DNA from 2 places in the Streptomyces sp. NPDC111628 genome. Region 2 is predicted to be linked to the other one. Evidence: riboswitches for the same ligand, from Rfam matches in the RefSeq annotation. Region 2 holds a riboswitch; the other holds the start of a gene.
The links. A riboswitch is a leader RNA that binds a small molecule or an ion and turns the genes downstream of it on or off. The one in region 2 is predicted to bind glycine.
Positions count from the first base shown of each region.

Region 1: another riboswitch for glycine. It lies ahead of gcvP (aminomethyl-transferring glycine dehydrogenase); the one in region 2 lies ahead of gcvT (glycine cleavage system aminomethyltransferase GcvT).

Region 1 is NZ_JBVKBZ010000003.1:1,509,336-1,518,921, forward strand. Features, by position in the region: gene ACZ7MF_RS21905 (LacI family DNA-binding transcriptional regulator) at 24-1,094, shown strand; gene ACZ7MF_RS21910 (DUF1707 SHOCT-like domain-containing protein) at 1,357-1,953, opposite strand; gene ACZ7MF_RS21915 (TOBE domain-containing protein) at 2,103-2,522, shown strand; gene gcvP (aminomethyl-transferring glycine dehydrogenase) at 2,591-5,476, opposite strand; glycine riboswitch at 5,654-5,749, opposite strand; gene ACZ7MF_RS21925 (PRC-barrel domain-containing protein) at 5,900-6,283, shown strand; gene ACZ7MF_RS21930 (DNA polymerase IV) at 6,193-7,632, opposite strand; gene ACZ7MF_RS21935 (MerR family transcriptional regulator) at 7,697-8,383, opposite strand; gene ACZ7MF_RS21940 (bifunctional nuclease family protein) at 8,547-9,020, opposite strand; gene ftsR (transcriptional regulator FtsR) at 9,104-9,586, opposite strand, start outside.
Region 2 is NZ_JBVKBZ010000001.1:1,415,286-1,424,871, reverse strand. Features, by position in the region: gene ACZ7MF_RS06895 (enhanced serine sensitivity protein SseB C-terminal domain-containing protein) at 1-275, opposite strand, end outside; gene ACZ7MF_RS06890 (enhanced serine sensitivity protein SseB) at 445-1,212, opposite strand; gene ACZ7MF_RS06885 (AAA family ATPase) at 1,292-1,960, opposite strand; glycine riboswitch at 2,139-2,232, shown strand; glycine riboswitch at 2,233-2,348, shown strand; gene gcvT (glycine cleavage system aminomethyltransferase GcvT) at 2,388-3,521, shown strand; gene gcvH (glycine cleavage system protein GcvH) at 3,630-4,007, shown strand; gene glyA (serine hydroxymethyltransferase) at 4,022-5,284, shown strand; gene ACZ7MF_RS06865 (L-serine ammonia-lyase) at 5,386-6,753, shown strand; gene ACZ7MF_RS06860 (D-Ala-D-Ala carboxypeptidase family metallohydrolase) at 6,773-7,507, opposite strand; gene ACZ7MF_RS06855 (glycoside hydrolase family 25 protein) at 7,687-8,244, shown strand; partial or broken gene ACZ7MF_RS06850 (NADPH-dependent F420 reductase) at 8,253-8,936, opposite strand; gene ACZ7MF_RS06845 (EF-hand domain-containing protein) at 9,087-9,299, opposite strand; gene ACZ7MF_RS06840 (hypothetical protein) at 9,343-9,489, opposite strand; gene ACZ7MF_RS06835 (GNAT family N-acetyltransferase) at 9,538-9,586, shown strand, end outside.

The sequences.
Region 1 (9,586 bases), on a different contig from region 2:
CGGCGTCGGCGGAGGTGGGGGAAGTGGCAGCAGACGAGGCCCGGGCCGCAACGGCTTCCGGCCGCCGCGGCAGGGTAACGATCACGGACATCGCCCGCCGCGCGGGCGTCTCGGTCCCGACCGTCTCCCGGGTCGTGAACGGCCGCTCGGACGTGTCGCCCGGGACCAGGGCCCGGGTGGAGGAACTGCTGCGCCGGCACGGTTACCGCAAGCGCGCCGCGGCGCCCGGCCGCCGGGCCGCCCTGATCGACCTGGTCTTCAACGACCTGGACAGCCCCTGGGCCGTGGAGATCATCCGCGGGGTCGAGGAGGTGGCCCACGCCGCCGGGGTCGGCACCGTGGTCTCCGCGATCCACGGACGTTCGGGCGACGCCCGCCAGTGGATGCGCAATCTGCGGGCCCGGGCCTCCGACGGCGTCGTGGTCGTCACCTCCGCCCTGGACCCCGTGCTCCACCAGGAGCTGCGGATCCTCGGCGTGCCGCTGGTGGTCGTCGACCCGGCGGGCGCCCCCGCCCTGGACGTGCCCACCGTCGGCGCCGCCAACCGGTCGGGCGGCCGGGCGGCCACCGAGCATCTGCTGGCGCTGGGACACCGCAGGATCGGGCTGATCGCCGGTCCGCCGCGGCTGCTGTGCTCGCGGGCCCGCCACGACGGCTACCGCGCCGCCCTGGAGGACGCCGGTCTCGCCGTGGACGAGTCGCTGGTCGTCCCCGGGGACTTCCGCCACGAGTCCGGCTTCGCGGCCTGTGCCACCCTGCTGGGCCTGCCCGAGCCGCCGACGGCCGTCTTCGCGGCCAGCGACCAGATGGCGCTCGGCGCGATCGAGGCACTGCGCCGCCGGGGGCTGCGGGTGCCGCAGGACATGAGCGTCGTCGGCTTCGACGACCTTCCGGAGGTCCGCTGGTCGGCCCCGCCCCTGACGACCGTGCGCCAGCCGCTCGCCGACATGGGCAGGGAGGCCGCGCGCACGGTGCTCCGCAGTACTCGCGGCGAACGTCCGGACCCGCCACGGATGGAGCTGGGCACGGAGCTGATCCTCCGCTCCAGCACGGCGCCGCCGCCCCCGCCCGCACCGGCGGCCCCCTCCGGCTGAGGTCTCTCGCTAGGGCCTGTCCGGCGGATCAGGTCGCAGGAAAGCCACGGCACCTCATGGACGCTGGTGAGCGGGGGCGATGGGGGCCCCTCCCGCGCATGGGGGTCCCCCCGCTCGAGCGAAGCCGGGAGTGGGGGAGAAGCCGACCGTGGGGGAGTCGGCAACCGACGACAACGCCGCTGGGGGTACCTCCCACGCGTTTGGGGCAGTGGGGGAGGGCGTGCCAGACCCCGCGTCTGCGGCATGATCCGCCGGACAGGCCCTAGGCCCGGCGCCCGAGCCTGCGGCGCGGCGTGCGCACCACGACCTGGCCCCAGCTGATCGCCCCCGTGATCTCCACCCTCAGCTCCACGGGCGCCCCGGTGTCGACGCTCCGCGGCGTCTTCACCTCGGCGTAACTGGTCACCAGGGAGTCGGTGTCCACCACGATGCCGGGCCGGGTCACGACCCTCAGCGCCCCGGCCCGCATGTCCAGGTCGATGTGGAGGGTGTCGTGCGCGATCACGGCGCGGGCGAGGTCGAGGGTCACCTCGCCCCAGGCCGACCGGATCTCCATCCGCCGCGGGACCACCCAGCCCTCGCCCCGCCGGGTGGACGCCCCCTCCTGCTCGATGCGGACGACGTCCTTGGCCGCGACGACCGGGTGGCCGTCGACAGCCGTCGGCAGGTCGGCGGTGAGGGCGGCGAGCTCCCGCTGGGTGCGCGCGGTGAGCGCCGCGCCCACCCGCTCGTCCAGCTCCTCCGGGGTCAGCCGGCCGTCGCCGGCGGCGGCGCTCAGGAGGTCCACGGCCCGGTCCCGGTCCGTGTGCGAAGCCCGGAGTGCGGGCATCCCGCCGTCCGGTGAGGGCTGCACCGACATAGCTCGACCCCGATCTCCCCGGGGCGTCCCGCGACCACCCCATCCACTGCGGCACACTAACGCTATATCGCGTTATACCCAACGGCCAACCCCACGTCCGCCGGCTCTTCCCCGCGGCGCAACGCCCTGCACCGGGCTACGGTGCCCCCATGAGCCTGAGCATCCGCAACCAGCTCCCCGGCACCGTCACCGCCGTCACCCCGGGCGAGGCCATGGCGACGGTCGCCGTCCGCCTCTCCGGCGGCCAGGACCTCACCGCGGCGATCACCCGGGAGGCCGCCGAGGACCTCGCGCTCGCCCCCGGCACCGCCGTGCGGGCCCTGGTGAAGTCCACCGAGGTGGCTCTGGCCACCGGGCGCGTGGACGGCCTGTCCATCCGCAACCGGCTGCCGGGCACGGTCACCGCCCTCACCACCGGCGCCGCGATGGCCGCGGTCGCGGTCGCCGTCGAGGGCGCCGAGCTGACCGCGGCCGTCACCCGGCAGGCCGCCGACGACCTGGGACTGTCCGTGGGTGTTCCCGTCGTCGCGCTGGTCAAGTCGACGGAGGTGTCGCTCGCCACGGCCTGAGACGCCGAGAGGCCCCGTCCGGACACCGCGGCCCGGACGGGGCCTCTCTCTCGCTTCCGCGGCGGGACTCAGTCCTCGTACGCGTCCAGCGGCGGGCAGGAGCAGACCAGGTTCCGGTCGCCGTAGGCCTGGTCGATGCGGCGCACCGGCGGCCAGTACTTGTCGGCGGCGGACACACCGGCCGGGAAGACGGCCTCCTCGCGGGTGTACGCGTGGTCCCACTCACCGCCGAGCGCGTCCGCGGTGTGCGGGGCGCCGCGCAGCGGGTTGTCGTCCGCCGGCCAGGCGCCGGAGCCGACCTTCTCGATCTCCGCGCGGATGACGATCATCGCCTCGCAGAACCGGTCCAGCTCGGCCAGGTCCTCGGACTCGGTCGGCTCGATCATCAGCGTGCCGGCCACCGGGAAGGACATCGTCGGCGCGTGGAAGCCGTAGTCGATCAGCCGCTTGGCGACGTCGTCCACGCTGACGCCGGTGGCCTTGGTCAGCGGGCGCAGGTCGATGATGCACTCGTGCGCGACCAGCCCGCCGGGGCCGTTGTAGAGCACCGGGAAGTGCGGCTCCAGGCGCTTGGCGATGTAGTTGGCGGACAGCACGGCCACCTGCGTGGCGCGCTTGAGGCCCTCGCCGCCCATCAGCCGCACGTACGACCAGGAGATCGGCAGGATGCCGGCCGAGCCCCACGGGGCCGCCGAGATCGGTCCGACGCCCGTCTGCGGACCGGCCGCGGGCTGCATCGGGTGGTTGGGCAGGTACGGCGCCAGGTGCGACCGTACGCCCACCGGGCCCACGCCGGGACCGCCGCCGCCGTGCGGGATGCAGAAGGTCTTGTGCAGGTTCAGGTGGGAGACGTCGCCGCCGAAGTGACCGGGCTTGGCGAGGCCGACCAGGGCGTTCAGGTTGGCGCCGTCCACGTAGACCTGGCCGCCCGCCTCGTGCACCTGCGCGCAGATGTCGGCCACGTGCTCCTCGAACACGCCGTGCGTGGACGGGTAGGTGATCATCAGCACGGCCAGCTCGTCGCGGTGCTTCTCGATCTTGGCCCGCAGGTCCTCGACGTCGATCTCGCCGTCCTCGGCGGTCTTGACGACGACGACCTTCATGCCGGCCATCACGGCGCTGGCGGCGTTGGTGCCGTGCGCGGAGGACGGGATGAGGCAGACGGTGCGCTGCTCGTCGCCGTTGGCCCGGTGGTAGCCGCGTACGGCGAGCAGGCCGGCGAACTCGCCCTGCGACCCGGCGTTGGGCTGGAGCGAGACCTTGTCGTACCCGGTGACCTCGGCGAGCCGCTCCTCCAGCTCACGGATGAGGGTGAGGTAGCCCTGCGCCTGCTCGGCGGGCGCGAAGGGGTGCAGCGCGCCGAACTCGGGCCAGGTGACCGGCTCCATCTCGGTGGTCGCGTTGAGCTTCATGGTGCAGGAGCCCAGCGGGATCATGCCGCGGTCCAGCGCGTAGTCCCGGTCGGCGAGGCGGCGCAGGTAGCGCAGCATCGCGGTCTCGGAGCGGTGCTGGTGGAAGACGGGGTGGGTCAGGAAGTCGTCGGTGCGCAGCAGCGCCTCGGGCAGCGTCTCCCCGGCCTCCGCGTCCAGCGACTCGATGTCGCCCTCCACGCCGAAGGCGTGCCACACGCCGCCGACCTGGGCGCGCGTGGTGGTCTCGTCGCAGGCGAACGACACGTGGTCGGCGTCGACGAGCCGCAGGTTGACGCCGTTCTCGCGGGCGGCGTGGACGACCTCGCCTGCCCGGCCGGGCACCCGCGCGGTGACGGTGTCGAAGTAGGCGCCGTGGACGATCTCGACGCCGCCCGCGGTGAGGCCGGCGGCGGTGATCGTGGCGTACCGGTGGGTGCGGCGGGCGATGGCCCGCAGGCCCTCGGGGCCGTGGTAGACGGCGTACATGCCGGCCATGACGGCGAGCAGCACCTGCGCGGTGCAGATGTTGCTGGTGGCCTTCTCGCGGCGGATGTGCTGCTCGCGGGTCTGCAGGGCCAGGCGGTAGGCCTTGTTGCCGTCGGCGTCCACGGAAACGCCGACCAGGCGGCCGGGGAGGCTGCGGGCGAACTTCTCGTGCACCGCCATGTAACCGGCGTGCGGTCCGCCGAAGCCCATCGGCACGCCGAAGCGCTGGGTGGTGCCCACCGCGATGTCCGCGCCCAGCTCGCCGGGCGAGGTGAGCAGGGTGAGGGCGAGCAGGTCGGCGGCGACGGTGACGAGCGCGCCGAGCTCGTGCGCCCGGTCGATCACCGGCTTGATGTCGCGGACGGCTCCGGAGGCGCCCGGGTACTGGAGCAGGACGCCGTTGATCTCCCGCTCCGCGACCTCGGCGGGGATGCCCTCGCTCAGGTCGGCGACGACGACCTCGACGCCGGTCGGCTCGGCACGGGTCTGTATCACCGCGACGGTCTGCGGCAACGCGTCCGCGTCGACCAGGAACAGGCCCTTCTTGTTCTTGCCCATGCGCCGGGACAGCGCCATCGCCTCGGCGGCGGCGGTGCCCTCGTCGAGCAGCGAGGCACCGGAGGTGGGCAGGCCGGTCAGCTCGGCGACCATCGTCTGGAAGTTCAGCAGGGCTTCGAGACGGCCCTGGGAGATCTCCGGCTGGTAGGGCGTGTACGCCGTGTACCAGGACGGGTTCTCCATGACGTTGCGCAGGATCACCGGCGGGGTGAAGGTGCCGTAGTAGCCGAGGCCGATCATGGAGTCGAGGACCTGGTTGCGATCGGCCAGCGAGCGGAGCTCGGCCAGCACCTCGGCCTCGGAGCGCGCGCCCGGCAGGTCCAGCGCGTCGGCGTTCTTGATCACATCCGGCACCGCGGCGGCCGTCAGTTCGTCGAGCGAACCGTAACCGACCTGCGCGAGCATCTTGGCCCGGGCCTCGTGGTCGGGGCCGATGTGGCGCTGCTCGAAGGGCATGGCCTGTTCGAGTTCGGAGAGCGGAGTGCGATGGGCGGTCATTGCGGAGGCCTCCTGGTCTGACGACCTTCGAGGGGCACCACGGCGCGGGTACCCGGACGGCCTCCCCCTCTGTCATCTCAACCTGAGAGCTTCACCGGGCGAGCCCTGGGGCTCTCCCGGCTTTCACCGTCGGTGAGAGCGGAAGCCGTCGACACCCGCCCTGCTTTCCAGAGTGACCTCGTCCGTGCGGTACGTGAGCCTGAGAGATTCCGGGGAGGATTTGCTCCTTCGGCGCCTCCGGTGGTGTCCGGAGGACTCTCCCGCGCGGGGTCAGCAGCCGTTTGCCAGCGTACCAGCGAGGTCGCCGCACGGACTTCGAGTGGCCGACCGGGCACTTGTGCCCTTTTGTAGTACTTACGGATGATTAGGCGGCTGGTGTGCGAGCCCAGTCCGGCCCAGTGGTGCGATCAAGTGGAGGGCCCCGTGCGTACTGACATCGATCCGCGGAACCTGATCGGCCGCAAGGCGTTCGACCGCGACGGCACCAGGATCGGCACCGTGGACGAGGTCTACCTCGACGATGCCACCGGCGTCCCCGAGTGGGCGGCGATACGAACCGGTCTCTTCAGCAGGGACGCCTTCGTCCCGCTGGAGCCCAGCGAGCTGGTCGACGGCACCCTGCGCGTGCCCTTCGACCGGGCGCTGATCAAGGAGGCACCCGACTTCGGCGTCGGCCGCCACCTCTCGCCCGAGCAGGAACTCCAGCTCTACCACCACTACGGCTTGGACGTGGCGGCCGCTCCCCCGCCTCCCGACCACGACTTCGGCAAGCTGGCCGGCAAGGGCAAGGGCCCCGACGAGGGCTGACCCGCCCCGTCCTCCGCGTCGGCGACCAGCGGCAGCGGATCCGCGGGCGTCAGCTCCGGGTCGTCCACCGCGAAGGTCCGCACCCGCCCGACCTCCGAGTACGGCGTCTCGAACCGCACGGTGACCCGCCCGAGACCACTGCCCTGCACCCAGCCGTGCCCCAGCTCCGTGTGCCGCACGTCGTGCCCCGCCGGCCACCGCCGCTCGGCGGGCGAGGGTCTGTGCTCCTCGGCGGGCTCGGTCTCGGGCTGCTCGGCCGATTCCTCGGCCCGGTCCCCCGCAGCCTGGGCGAACAGGTCCTCCTGCGTGTAGTCGGCGAGCCCGCTGACCCCCACCCCGAGCAGCCGCACGCCGCCCGTGGTGTCCACCGAGTCCAGCAGTCGGGCCGCCGCCTCGCGCACCACGGCGGGGTCGTCGGTGGGCCCGCGCAGGGTCTCGGAGCGGGTCAGCGTGGAGAAGTCGTATCTGCGCACCTTGAGCACGATGGTCCGCCCGGACAGACCGGAGCCGCGAAGGCGCCGCACGCAGCGGTCCGCCAGCCGTCCCACCTCGACGCCGACCCGCACCCGGTCGTGGATGTCCACGTCGTAGGTGTCCTCCACGGACACCGACTTGGTCTCCCGCTCGGCCACCACCGGCCGCTCGTCCCGCGCCAGCGCCATGGCGTACAGGGCGTGGCCGTGTGCCTTGCCCAGCAGCCGCACCAGCTCGTCCTCGCCCGCCTCGGCGATCTCGCCGACCGTGGTGATCCCCGCCCGCCGCAGGTGGTCACCCGTGGCCGGTCCCACCCCGGGCAGCGTCCGCACGGTCATCGGCTCCAGCATGGCCCGCTCGGTGCCCGGCGGGATGAGCACCAGTCCGTCGGGCTTGGCCGCCTCCGAGGCGATCTTGGCGAGCATCTTGGAGGCGGCGAGGCCCACGGACCCGGTGAGGCCGGTGACGGTGCGGATGTCCGTGCGCAGCTTCGCCCCGGTCACTCGCGCCGACTCCGCGTCCCGGGCCGCCCCGCCCGCGTCCAGGTCCACGAAGGCCTCGTCCAGGCTCAGCGGCTCCACCAGCGGCGACAGCTCCCGCAGCAGCCGCATCACCTGCTCGCTGATCGACCGGTAGAGCTCGAAGCGCGGCACGAGGTAGGCGGCGTGCGGCGCGAGCCTGCGGGCCTGGCCCATCGGCATCGCGGAGTGCACCCCGAACACCCGCGCCTCGTACGAGCAGGTGGCGACCACACCGCGCGGTCCGAGGCCGCCCACCACGACGGCCTTCCCGCGCAGGCTCGGCTTGGACGCCTGCTCCACCGAGGCGAAGAAGGCGTCCATGTCGAGATGCAGGATCGTGGGCGCGGTTCTCACATCTCCGATGCTGCCCTACGCCACTGACAATGCCGTCACCGGACGGCTCCGGGGCGCGGCGGGGTCAGACCGCCCGGTTGTTGCGCCGCCGGGCCAGCTCGTCGGCCGGATTGTGCCCGACCAGGGTCTCCCCCGTGTCGATCCGCTCACCGTGCAGCTGGGACAGCGCGCTCTCCACGTCCCGCCACACCACGCCGACGGCGATCCCGAAGATGCCCTGCCCGCCCTGGAGCAGTGCGTGCACCTCCTCGGGCGAGGTGCACTCGTAGACGGTGGCGCCGTCGCTCATCAGCGTCATCCGCTCCAGGTCGCGGAAGCCGCGCTCCCTGAGGTGCTGGACGGCGGTGCGGATGTTCTGCAGGGACACACCGGTGTCGAGGAAACGCTTGACGATCTTCAGCACGGCCACGTCGCGGAAGCTGTACAGCCGCTGCGTCCCGGATCCGTGCGCGGGCCGCACGCTGGGCTCGACGAGGCCCGTGCGCGCCCAGTAGTCGAGTTGCCGGTAGGTGATACCGGCGGCCGCGCAGGCCGTCGGCCCGCGGTAGCCGATCTGCTCGGACGCCATGGACGTCGCCCCTCCGCTGGTCGGCACGGCTGCCGGTCGCTGCGGACCGGGATCGGCCGCAACACCGTGCTGGGCGTGGCCCGCGCCTGCGCGAAGCCGGGAGCCCTGGGGAGGGTACGGCCCGCCTGCCCCGAGGCTGTGCCCGGGGCCACCCCCAACCGTACCGTCGCCGCTGATTCTCACGCCGACCTCCGTCCTTGACCTGCCTCCTCGAAGGTAGGCAGTCACCAAGGGTGCGTCAACGATCGCCACACTCGGCACGCCGAGTGATAATCACCCTACGAGTGGTTTCCCGTGTCCCATCCCGGGAAAGGCTAGCCGGATGTGCCCGGACGGGCCCCGCGTCTCACTGATTGCTGGTCCCGAAGTCCTCGGGCGAGATCTGGTCGAGGAACTCGCGGAACTTCTCCACCTCGTCCTCCTGCTCGTCCGGAATGGCGATACCGGCGTCGTCGAGGACCGTGTCGCTGCCGTAGATCGGCGTACCGGTGCGCAGGGCCAACGCTATGGCGTCGGACGGCCTGGCACTGACCTCGACCCCGCTCGCGAAGACCAGCTCGGCGTAGAAGACCCCGTCGCGCAGGTCGGTGATGCGTACTTCGGAGAGCTCCTGGCCGACGGCTTCCAGCACGTCCTTGAAGAGGTCGTGGGTCAGCGGCCGTGCGGGAGCCATGCCCTGCTGGGCGAAGGCGATCGCCGTCGCCTCCCCCGGTCCGATCCAGATGGGAAGGTAACGGTCGCCGCCCACCTCGCGCAGCAGCACGATCGGCTGGTTGGAGGGCATCTCGACCCGGACACCTACGACATCGAGCTCGTTCACACAGCAACCCTAGGCCGTGCCCGGGACGTTTGGGTAGTCGGGCCGGGATCGGGTGGGCGATCCGGGTCGCCGGTCCGCCCGTTTCAGGGCAGCCGCACGCCCAGAGCGGTCTGCACCAGCGCCGCGTGCAGTTTCACCGCGAGTCCCGCCAGCTCCTTGGTGCGGGCTTCCGCGTGTGCCCTGGTCTGGGGGTTGCGGTGGCGCTTCAGCGGGGCCACCACCTGGTCGACGAGCCCGGCCTCGCGGTCGGCGGCGGCCTTCATCACCCGCAGGTGCCGCGGTTCGATCCCGAACCGCCCCAGCTGCACCACCAGCGACGCCACGGTGACCGCCTCGGCGTCGTAGGCCCCGTCGGGCAGTGGGACGAGGAGCCCGTACGACTCCCACTCCTTCAGCTCCTGCTCGCCGATCCCGGCCGTGGCGAGCAGCTCGTCCCGCCCGATCCGGGCCACCGTCGGGCTCTCGGCGGGCTCGGGCGCGGCCGCCTCCCCGTCCCGCTGCCGGCCGACCCGCGGCAGCGCCACGGCCTCGCCGCGCTCGACGGCGTCCAGGTGCTCACGGATCAC
Region 2 (9,586 bases):
AGGCCGTCGACCACTTCGTACGACCGGTTCCAGCCGCTGGCCGAGAGCTCCTGGGCGGAGGTCACGCAGGGCGCGTAGCCGTAGCCCTCGACCTCCATGTTTCCGTACTGGGCGTCCGGGGAGCCGGCCTGGCCGTGCCACAGCAGCATCCAGACCTGGCCGGAAGTGGGGCTGGCGAGGGCGCGCAGCAGGGCCTCGTAGGCGTCGTAGCGCCCGGGCGTCACCTGGCGCAGCATGTGCTCGACCTGTCCGGTCGTGGTGCCGCTGGCGCTCACGCGTATCGCCCCTTCGAGAAGTTCCCCCGGTGTGGGGACCAGCTTAAGGCTCCGCCGGGTGCGGGGGGCCTAGGAGCTCGGGGTGAGCTGCCGTCTTGCGGGTGCGGGTTTCGTCGTGGCTTGTCGCGCAGTTCCCCGCGCCCCTGACGGCACTCCCCCTTACCGGTGTCTACAAGTCACCGTTGTAGAAGGGCCTGACCTTCTCCCGCATCCAGTCGCAGACCGGGTCCTGGGCTGCTTCCAGAAGGACCAGGTTGACCTGGTACTTCAAGGGGGCCCTGGTCAGGGCTCGGCCGAGGGCGTCCAGGGGGAGGGCGCGGGCGTCGTCCTCCCAGTGGGTCAGTTCGACGCCGACGAACAGGACCGGGTCGGCGGTCTCGACGGCGGCCAGGCAGCGGCGCGCGCTGCGGACGACGCCGGTGGCGGCGAACTCGGCGGAGGCCGCGGCCAGGAAGTCCACCGGGTCGTCCTGCCAGTCCGGCTCGAAGAGGCGGACCCGGCCGCCGGAGGAGGGCCCGTCCAGCGGGGTGCGCCCGGCCCGGCACAGCTCGGCCACGGCGGGCGGCGGCAGCGGGATGCCGACCACGCCCTCCGGGTTCACCGCGATGCCGACCTGCGGGGGCAGGCCGCGGGCGAACTCCGCGGCGGGGGCGATGGTGTACGCCATGTGCGCGCCGGCGACCTGGCGCAGCTGCTCCTCCGAGCTGAACACCGGCACGTAGGCCTGGCCGTCGATCTCCAGCGACGGCAGGTCGAGGGGGCCGCTGTGCGGGCCGCCGCCGTTCGGCAGGGGTATCCACAGGAAGCTGCGGCCGAGGACCTCCACGATCCGGCCGCCGGCCGACGGGATGCCGAGGGAGGCGGACAGCACCTCCTCCAGCTCGTTGCCGGGCCACCCGCCGTGCGGGTGGGGGTGCGCCTGTGCCGGGAAGTCCATCTGTCTACCTACCGCCTGCCTGGTACCGCCGTTCGTGGCTGAAAGGCTAACCCGTTCGACTCCGGTGCCCTACCGTGCGTCACCCCGTGAAGGCGATCCGCCGCAGGGTGTCGGCCGCCGCCCGGTCCAGGACGACCGCCGAGGAGCAGCCGGCGGGCAGGGTGCCCTCGGTCACCGCGCGCAGCAGGCGGGAGTTGGCCGTGCGGTGCCGCAGGAACGCGTACCGCGAGACGCCCCGGCCGCGCTCGCGCTGGCCGGCCAGGGCCTCGCCGGGGGCGACGTCGAGGAGCAGCAGGTGCAGGGTGCCGTCCCGGCGGCGGGCCTCGCGGGCCAGCCAGCCGCGCACCCAGGCCTGGGTGCCGCAGTCGTGCACGACGACGGCCTCGCCGGAGCGCAGCGCGCGGCGCAGTCCGGCGTAGTGGGCGAGGCGGACGAGGGGGCGGTAGAGCGCGTACGGCAGGAGGCGCGGCATACGCTGGTCCCAGCGGTCGCGGGTGTCCTGGGAGTCGATGCGGCCGCCGCGCACGGTGCGCCGCATGAGCGTGGACTTGCCGCTGCCGGGCAGGCCGGTGATCACCACCAGGTCCCGGGGTCCGAAGAGCAGGGCGTGCGGGCTGCGGCCGTCGCGGTCCCTCAGGTCGCGGACGACGGGTGCGGTCAGTGGGGCGCATGCCTCGGGGGCCGGGGCGGCCGGCTGCTTGGGCAGCGCGAGTCCCGAGGTCGTGGCGTACGCCGTGGTCCTGTTCACCGTGATCGTCCTCCCCTGGGGCGGTACACGAGTACCTCCCCGTCGAGTGTAAAGAGAAGGTAATGCGCGGGTCTCGCGTTTTCGTTCGCTTACTGCCACAAGCCGGTTACAAGAACAGCTCTGCCCACGGATGAGCCAGGCGTGCAATGATGGCGGCGCCAACTGCATACCGGCCGTTTGAATCCGCGCGGGAGAGTCCCCGGCCGCGCCGGGGCGCCGAAGGAGCAAGTCCCTCCCTTGAATCTCTCAGGCACCGTTACCGCGCGGGCGAGGCACATCTGAAAAGCGGACCGCCCCCGACGGTGGTCCCACCCAAGGTGCAAGCCCTGATCGCCGTACTCCGGTGGCCGTGGCGAACCTCTCAGGTTCCGATGACAGATGGGGAGGACCGACCTCGCCCCGTCCTGTCCTGGGAGACGACCGACCGATGAGCAGTACCGAACTGCGCCGTACCGCGCTGGATGCCACGCATCGCGCGCTGGGCGCGACGATGACCGACTTCGCCGGCTGGGACATGCCGCTGCGCTACGGCTCCGAGCGCGAGGAGCACGTCGCGGTGCGCACCCGCGCCGGTCTCTTCGACCTGTCGCACATGGGTGAGATCAGCGTCACCGGGCCGCAGGCGGCCGAGCTGCTGAACTTCGCGCTGGTCGGCAACATCGGCACCGTGAAGCCGGGCCGGGCCCGCTACACCATGATCTGCCGCGAGGACGGCGGCATCCTGGACGACCTGATCGTCTACCGGCTCGGTGAGACCGAGGCCGCCCCTTCCGAATACATGGTGGTCGCCAACGCCTCCAACGCGCAGGTCGTGCTGGACGCGCTGACCGGGCGGGCGGCCGGCTTCGACGCCGAGGTGCGTGACGACCGCGACGCGTACGCGCTGCTCGCCGTGCAGGGCCCCGAGTCCCCGGGCATCCTCGCCTCGCTCACCGACGCCGACCTGGACGGCCTGAAGTACTACGCCGGTCTTCCCGGCACGGTCGCCGGTGTCCCGGCGCTGATCGCGCGCACCGGTTACACCGGCGAGGACGGCTTCGAGCTGTTCGTGAAGCCCGAGCACGCCGTCGAGCTGTGGCAGGCGCTGACCAAGGCCGGTGAGGGCGCGGGACTGACCCCGTGCGGCCTGTCCTGCCGGGACACGCTCCGCCTGGAGGCGGGCATGCCGCTGTACGGCAACGAGCTGTCGACCGCGCTGACCCCGTTCGACGCCGGTCTGGGCCGGGTGGTGAAGTTCGAGAAGGAGGGCGACTTCGTCGGGCGCGCCGCGCTGACCGAGGCCGCCGAGCGCGCCGCTTCCCGGCCGCCCCGCGTCCTGGTCGGCCTGGTCGCCGAGGGCCGCCGGGTCCCGCGCTCCGGGTACCAGGTCGTCGCGGGCGGCGAGGTGATCGGCGAGGTCACCTCCGGCGCCCCGTCCCCGACGCTGGGCAAGCCGATCGCCATGGCGTACGTCGACCCCGCGCACGCGGCTCCGGGCACCGAGGGCGTCGGCGTGGACATCCGGGGCAGTCACGAGCCGTACGAGGTCGTGGCGCTGCCGTTCTACAAGCGCCAGAAGTAGACAGTGGACTCGGGGCACCGCCCCTCCGCGGCAGCCCCCTGAGTCACCCACCCCTCCCTCAGCACCCCCTTCACCAGCCACTTCCTCGCGTACAGGAGAATTCAGGCCATGAGCAACCCCCAGCAGCTGCGCTACAGCAAGGAGCACGAGTGGCTGTCGGGCGCCGAGGACGGCGTCTCGACGGTCGGCATCACGGAGCACGCGGCCAACGCGCTCGGTGACGTCGTCTTCGTGCAGCTCCCCGAGGTCGGCGACTCGGTGACCGCGGGCGAGACCTGCGGCGAACTGGAGTCGACCAAGTCCGTCTCCGACCTGTACTCCCCCGTCTCCGGCGAGATCACCGAGGTCAACGAGGACGTCGTCAACGACCCGTCGCTGGTGAACAGCGCCCCCTTCGAGGGCGGCTGGCTGTTCAAGGTGCGGATCACGGACGAGCCGGCCGACCTGCTCTCCGCCGACGAGTACACCGCCTTCGCCGGCGCCTGAGGAGTCACGATCGCATGTCGCTTCTGAACACACCCCTGCACGAGCTGGACCCGGACGTCGCCGCCGCCGTCGACGCCGAGCTGGACCGCCAGCAGTCCACCCTCGAGATGATCGCCTCGGAGAACTTCGCCCCGGTCGCGGTCATGGAGGCCCAGGGCTCGGTCCTCACCAACAAGTACGCCGAGGGCTACCCCGGCCGCCGCTACTACGGCGGCTGCGAGCACGTCGACGTGATCGAGCAGATCGCCATCGACCGGGTCAAGGCGCTCTTCGGCGCCGAGCACGCCAACGTGCAGCCGCACTCGGGCGCCCAGGCCAACGCGGCCGCGATGTTCGCGCTGCTCAAGCCCGGCGACACGATCATGGGTCTGAACCTCGCCCACGGCGGGCACCTGACCCACGGCATGAAGATCAACTTCTCCGGCAAGCTCTACAACGTCGTCCCCTACCACGTCGGCGACGACGGCCAGGTCGACATGGCCGAGGTGGAGCGCCTGGCCAGGGAGACCAAGCCGAAGCTGATCGTGGCGGGCTGGTCGGCGTACCCGCGTCAGCTGGACTTCGCCGCGTTCCGCAAGGTCGCGGACGAGGTCGGCGCGTACCTGATGGTCGACATGGCGCACTTCGCCGGTCTGGTCGCGGCGGGCCTGCACCCGAACCCGGTCCCGCACGCGCACGTGGTGACGACGACGACCCACAAGACGCTGGGCGGCCCCCGCGGCGGTGTGATCCTCTCCACCGCCGAGCTGGCCAAGAAGATCAACTCCGCCGTCTTCCCCGGTCAGCAGGGTGGTCCGCTGGAGCACGTGGTGGCCGCCAAGGCCGTCGCCTTCAAGGTCGCCGCGAGCGAGGACTTCAAGGAGCGCCAGGGCCGTACGCTGGAGGGTGCCCGCATCCTGGCCGAGCGCCTGGTGCGGGACGACGCGAAGGCGGCGGGCGTCTCCGTCCTGACCGGCGGCACGGACGTCCACCTGGTCCTGGTGGACCTGCGCGACTCCGAGCTGGACGGGCAGCAGGCCGAGGACCGGCTTCACGAGGTCGGCATCACGGTCAACCGCAACGCCGTCCCGAACGACCCGCGTCCGCCGATGGTGACCTCCGGTCTGCGCATCGGTACGCCGGCCCTGGCGACCCGCGGCTTCACCGCCGAGGACTTCGCCGAGGTCGCGGACGTGATCGCCGAGGCGCTGAAGCCGTCCTACGACGCGGAGGCCCTCAAGGCCCGGGTGAAGACCCTGGCCGACAAGCACCCGCTGTACCCGGGTCTGAACAAGTAGACACCACCCCTTCGAGTGGGGCGCCGCGTCCGCCACAAGCGGCCCGGCGCCCCGCCCGGAGCGCCCCACCCTCTGCACCACCCCCGTTCTGAGGAGTCCCCGTGGCCATCTCGGTCTTCGACCTGTTCTCGATCGGCATCGGCCCGTCGAGCTCGCACACGGTCGGCCCGATGCGCGCGGCCCGCATGTTCGCCCGCCGCCTGCGCAACGAGGAGCTGCTGGACTCCGTCGCCTCGGTCCGCGCCGAGCTGTACGGTTCGCTCGGCGCCACCGGCCACGGCCACGGCACGCCCAAGGCGGTGCTGCTCGGCCTGGAGGGCGACTCGCCGCGCACGGTGGACGTGGAGAGCGCCGACGACCGCGTCGAGGCGATCAAGTCCTCCGGTCGCATCCGCCTCCTCGCCGAGCACGAGATCGCCTTCTCCTACGACGACGACATGGTCCTGCACCGCCGCAAGGCCCTCCCCTACCACGCCAACGGCATGACCCTGTGGGCGTACGACGCCGAGGGCGCCGAGGTGCTGACCAAGACGTACTACTCGGTCGGCGGCGGCTTCGTCGTCGACGAGGACGCGGTCGGCGCCGACCGCATAGTCCTCGACGACACCGTCCTGAAGTACCCCTTCCGCACCGGCGACGAGCTGCTGCGCCTGGCCCGGGAGACGGGCCTGTCCATCTCCGCCCTGATGCTGGAGAACGAGCGGGCCTGGCGCGACGAGGAGGAGATCCGCGAGGGCCTGCTGGAGATCTGGCGCGTGATGCGGGCCTGCGTGGAGCGCGGCATGACCCGCGAGGGCATCCTGCCGGGCGGGCTGAAGGTCCGCCGCCGCGCCGCGAACACCGCGCGCAAGCTGCGCTCCGAGGGCGACCCGCAGGCCCTGGCCATGGAGTGGATCACGCTCTACGCGATGGCCGTGAACGAGGAGAACGCCGCCGGCGGCCGGGTCGTCACCGCCCCGACCAACGGCGCGGCCGGCATCATCCCCGCGGTCCTGCACTACTACATGAACTTCGTGCCCGGCGCCGACGAGGACGGCGTGGTCCGCTTCCTCCTCGCCGCCGGCGCCATCGGCATGCTCTTCAAGGAGAACGCCTCCATCTCCGGCGCCGAGGTCGGCTGCCAGGGCGAGGTCGGCTCCGCCTGCTCGATGGCGGCCGGCGCCCTCGCCGAGGTGCTCGGCGGCACCCCGGAGCAGGTGGAGAACGCCGCCGAGATCGGCATGGAGCACAACCTCGGCCTCACCTGCGACCCGGTCGGCGGCCTGGTCCAGATCCCCTGCATCGAGCGCAACGGCATGGCCGCGGTCAAGGCGGTCACGGCGGCCCGGATGGCGATGCGCGGCGACGGCTCCCACAAGGTCTCCCTCGACAAGGTCATCAAGACCATGAAGGACACCGGCGCCGACATGTCGGTCAAGTACAAGGAGACGGCGCGGGGCGGGCTCGCGGTGAACATCATCGAGTGCTGAGCCGCGCCCCGCGCGGCCCTCAGATGCCGCAGTTCGGGGCCGACCAGTACGGCGACGGGTCGAAGGCCACGTGGGTGTGGTCGTTGTGGCCGGGGTAGCCCGGGCCGAGGATCTCCGAGAAGCCGTGGGTCCTGGCCTGCTGGGCGAGCCGGCAGAAGCTGGGCGAGCCGGTGAGGTCGGCGGCGTCGCCGTAGAGGTGGCGGCTGGTGGACGAGCCGCCCACCGCGCTGTTGCAGGCGCGGGAGCGGAAACCGCTGGAGATGGTGATCGGCACGTCGCCGAGGGCGTGCCGCATGGCCTCCAGCTTCCACATGGTCTTCAGCGCGTTCGACTTGGCGGTGGCGGCGGAGACCGCGCCGCCCGACCAGTCCGAGTTGCACTTGTTGAGCTCCGCGTAGGTGAAGTGGACGGGCGTGCAGTCCGCGTCCTGGAGCGCGTAGATCTTGCTGAAGGTCGCGGAGCCGGCGATGCCGTCCGCGCCCAGTCCGTAGGCGGCCTGGAACTTCTTGACGGCGGCGGCGGTCCTGGCGCCGTACTGGCCGTCGTAGGAGAGCCGTTCGCCGGAGGTGACCCAGCCGGCGACGCGGATCTGGAGCTGCGTGACGTCGCTGCCGGAGGAGCCCTGGCGCAGGGTGCGGTTCCAGGTGTAGCAGGAGTCGGCGTGCGCGGCGCCGGCGGTGGCGCCCACACCGACCACCGCGCCAGCCATGAGCATGACAAATGAGAGAAGGAGACGTGACACGCGTCTGAACATCCCGGCCTCCCGACCGTCGAGTCAGTCTTCAGGTGGGGCCCAGCGTGCGGCACCGCGCTACGCGCGTCAATGGCGCCCCGGCGAAGCGAAGTCGACGTTTCCGCTTCCGGTGGGGATCGCCCGTGCCATCGTGGGGAATAACCAACTCCCGTCCCCCCACAGCCTCTCAGGGAGGCCCCATGCTGCGTGGCATCGACGTCAGCGCGTACCAGTCCTCCAGCTACGACACCGACGGCCTCTCCTTCGTCTTCGTGAAGGCGACGGAGGGCCGCTCGTACGTCAACCCCAAGCTCGCGGCCCAGACGGAGCGGGCCCGCGACGCCGGGCTGGTCGTCGGCTTCTACCACTTCCTGTGGCCGGGCAACCTGGCCGCCCAGGCCGAGTACTTCGTCTCCAAGGCCCCGGACCGCAAGGGCGACATCCTCGCCGTCGACTGGGAGACGAACGGCGAGGGCACCCACCCGAGCAACGCGGAGAAGGACAGCTTCATCAAGAAGCTGAAGGCGCTGCGGCCGGACAACCGGATCGTCCTCTACTGCAACCGGAACTTCTGGTTGAACATCGACACCACCTCGTACGCCGGTGACGGCCTCTGGATCGCCGACTACGTCTCGGCGGGCAAGCCGCGCATCCAGGCCAAGTGGCGCTTCCACCAGTACACGGACGACCCGGTCGACACCAATGTGGCGGACTTCGCGAGCAGGGCCGCGCTGAAGGAGTGGGCCCAGAGCGCCTGAGGGCGGGGTCAGCCCCGGAAGGCCGCGGGCCGCTCCGGGGACGCCTCGGCCAGCGCCTTGGTGACGCCGTCGACGCCCTCGCGCAGGCCGTAGACCGGGGTGTCCGGCTGCTGGCGCCAGGAGTCGTCGATGCCGCCGGCGTCGACGGTGTCGAAGCCCAGCTCGTCGATCAGGGCGCGGACCTTCGCCTTGGCCGCCGCGTCGTCGCCGGCCACCGGGAGCGCCATGCGGTCGGGCGCGCCGGCCGGGCGCGGGCGGTCGAGGATGTCCTGGGCGTAGGTGCCGTTGAAGGCCTTGATCACCGGGTGGCCGAGGTGGCGTTCGGTCCAGCGGCTCTCGGTGAGGCCGTCCTCCTCGATGCCCGCGATCCTGCCGTCCCGCTGCTGCGGGTAGTAGTTGCCGGTGTCGATGACCGCGACGCCGTCGGCCGCGCCGTCCAGGACGCCGGACGGCAGGTCCGGGACCCGCTTCAGCGGGATGGTGACGACCACGATCTCGGCGCCCCGCGCCGCCTCCTCCACCGGTACCGGGGTGGCGCCGGTCTCCTCGGCCAGCGCGCCGAGCGTCTGCGGCCCGCGCGAGTTGGCGACGGAGACCTCGTGTCCGAGGGCGGTGAGCCGCCGGGTGAGGTTGCCGCCGATGTTGCCCGCGCCGATGATGCCGATCTTCATGATGCTGACTCGCCTGGCCCTTCGGGGATCGTGTCCTGCCGGTGAGCACCAGCAACCTCCGAGCCGGTCGGGCTATTCCGCCGTCGTCCGGCTTTCACTCCCCCGCAGCAGCGTGCCCGGACGGCGAAGGGGCGCCCGCCGGGTGACCGCCGGGCGCCCCTCACCGTGCCGTCACTTGTTCAGGTGGGCCCAGAACTCGTCGAACGACAGCTGCTTGTCGCCGTCGAGGTCGCGGCCGGCGATGATCGCCTCGGCCACCGACTCGGTGACGTTCCAGTCGCCGCCCTGGGCGAGCGCGGTCTTGAACTCGGCCGCGGTGATGAGGCCGTCACCGTCCGTGTCGATCCGCTCGAACTGCTTGCGTGCTTCCTCGATGTCGGCCACCGGTCCGCCCCTCGTTCCGTGCATTGGGTCCATCTGACGCAGGTCAGATTAACCGGCCGTCCGAGCGCTCAGTGCGGCGACCACCCACCTGAACTGGGTCCTCGTGGCGCAGGGCGGCTCCAGGCCGTTCACGATCGCCGACGGCGGCCAGTTCGCCGATGGTCATGGGGTCGGTGCCGTCGTCGGTCATGTCTGGGAGTGTGTGCCCTCCAGTGGGTGGAGACTCAAGGAGCGCGGTGTGGCGGAGAGCCTGCGGGAGATTCTGGACGCGGCGGCGCGGGGGGTGT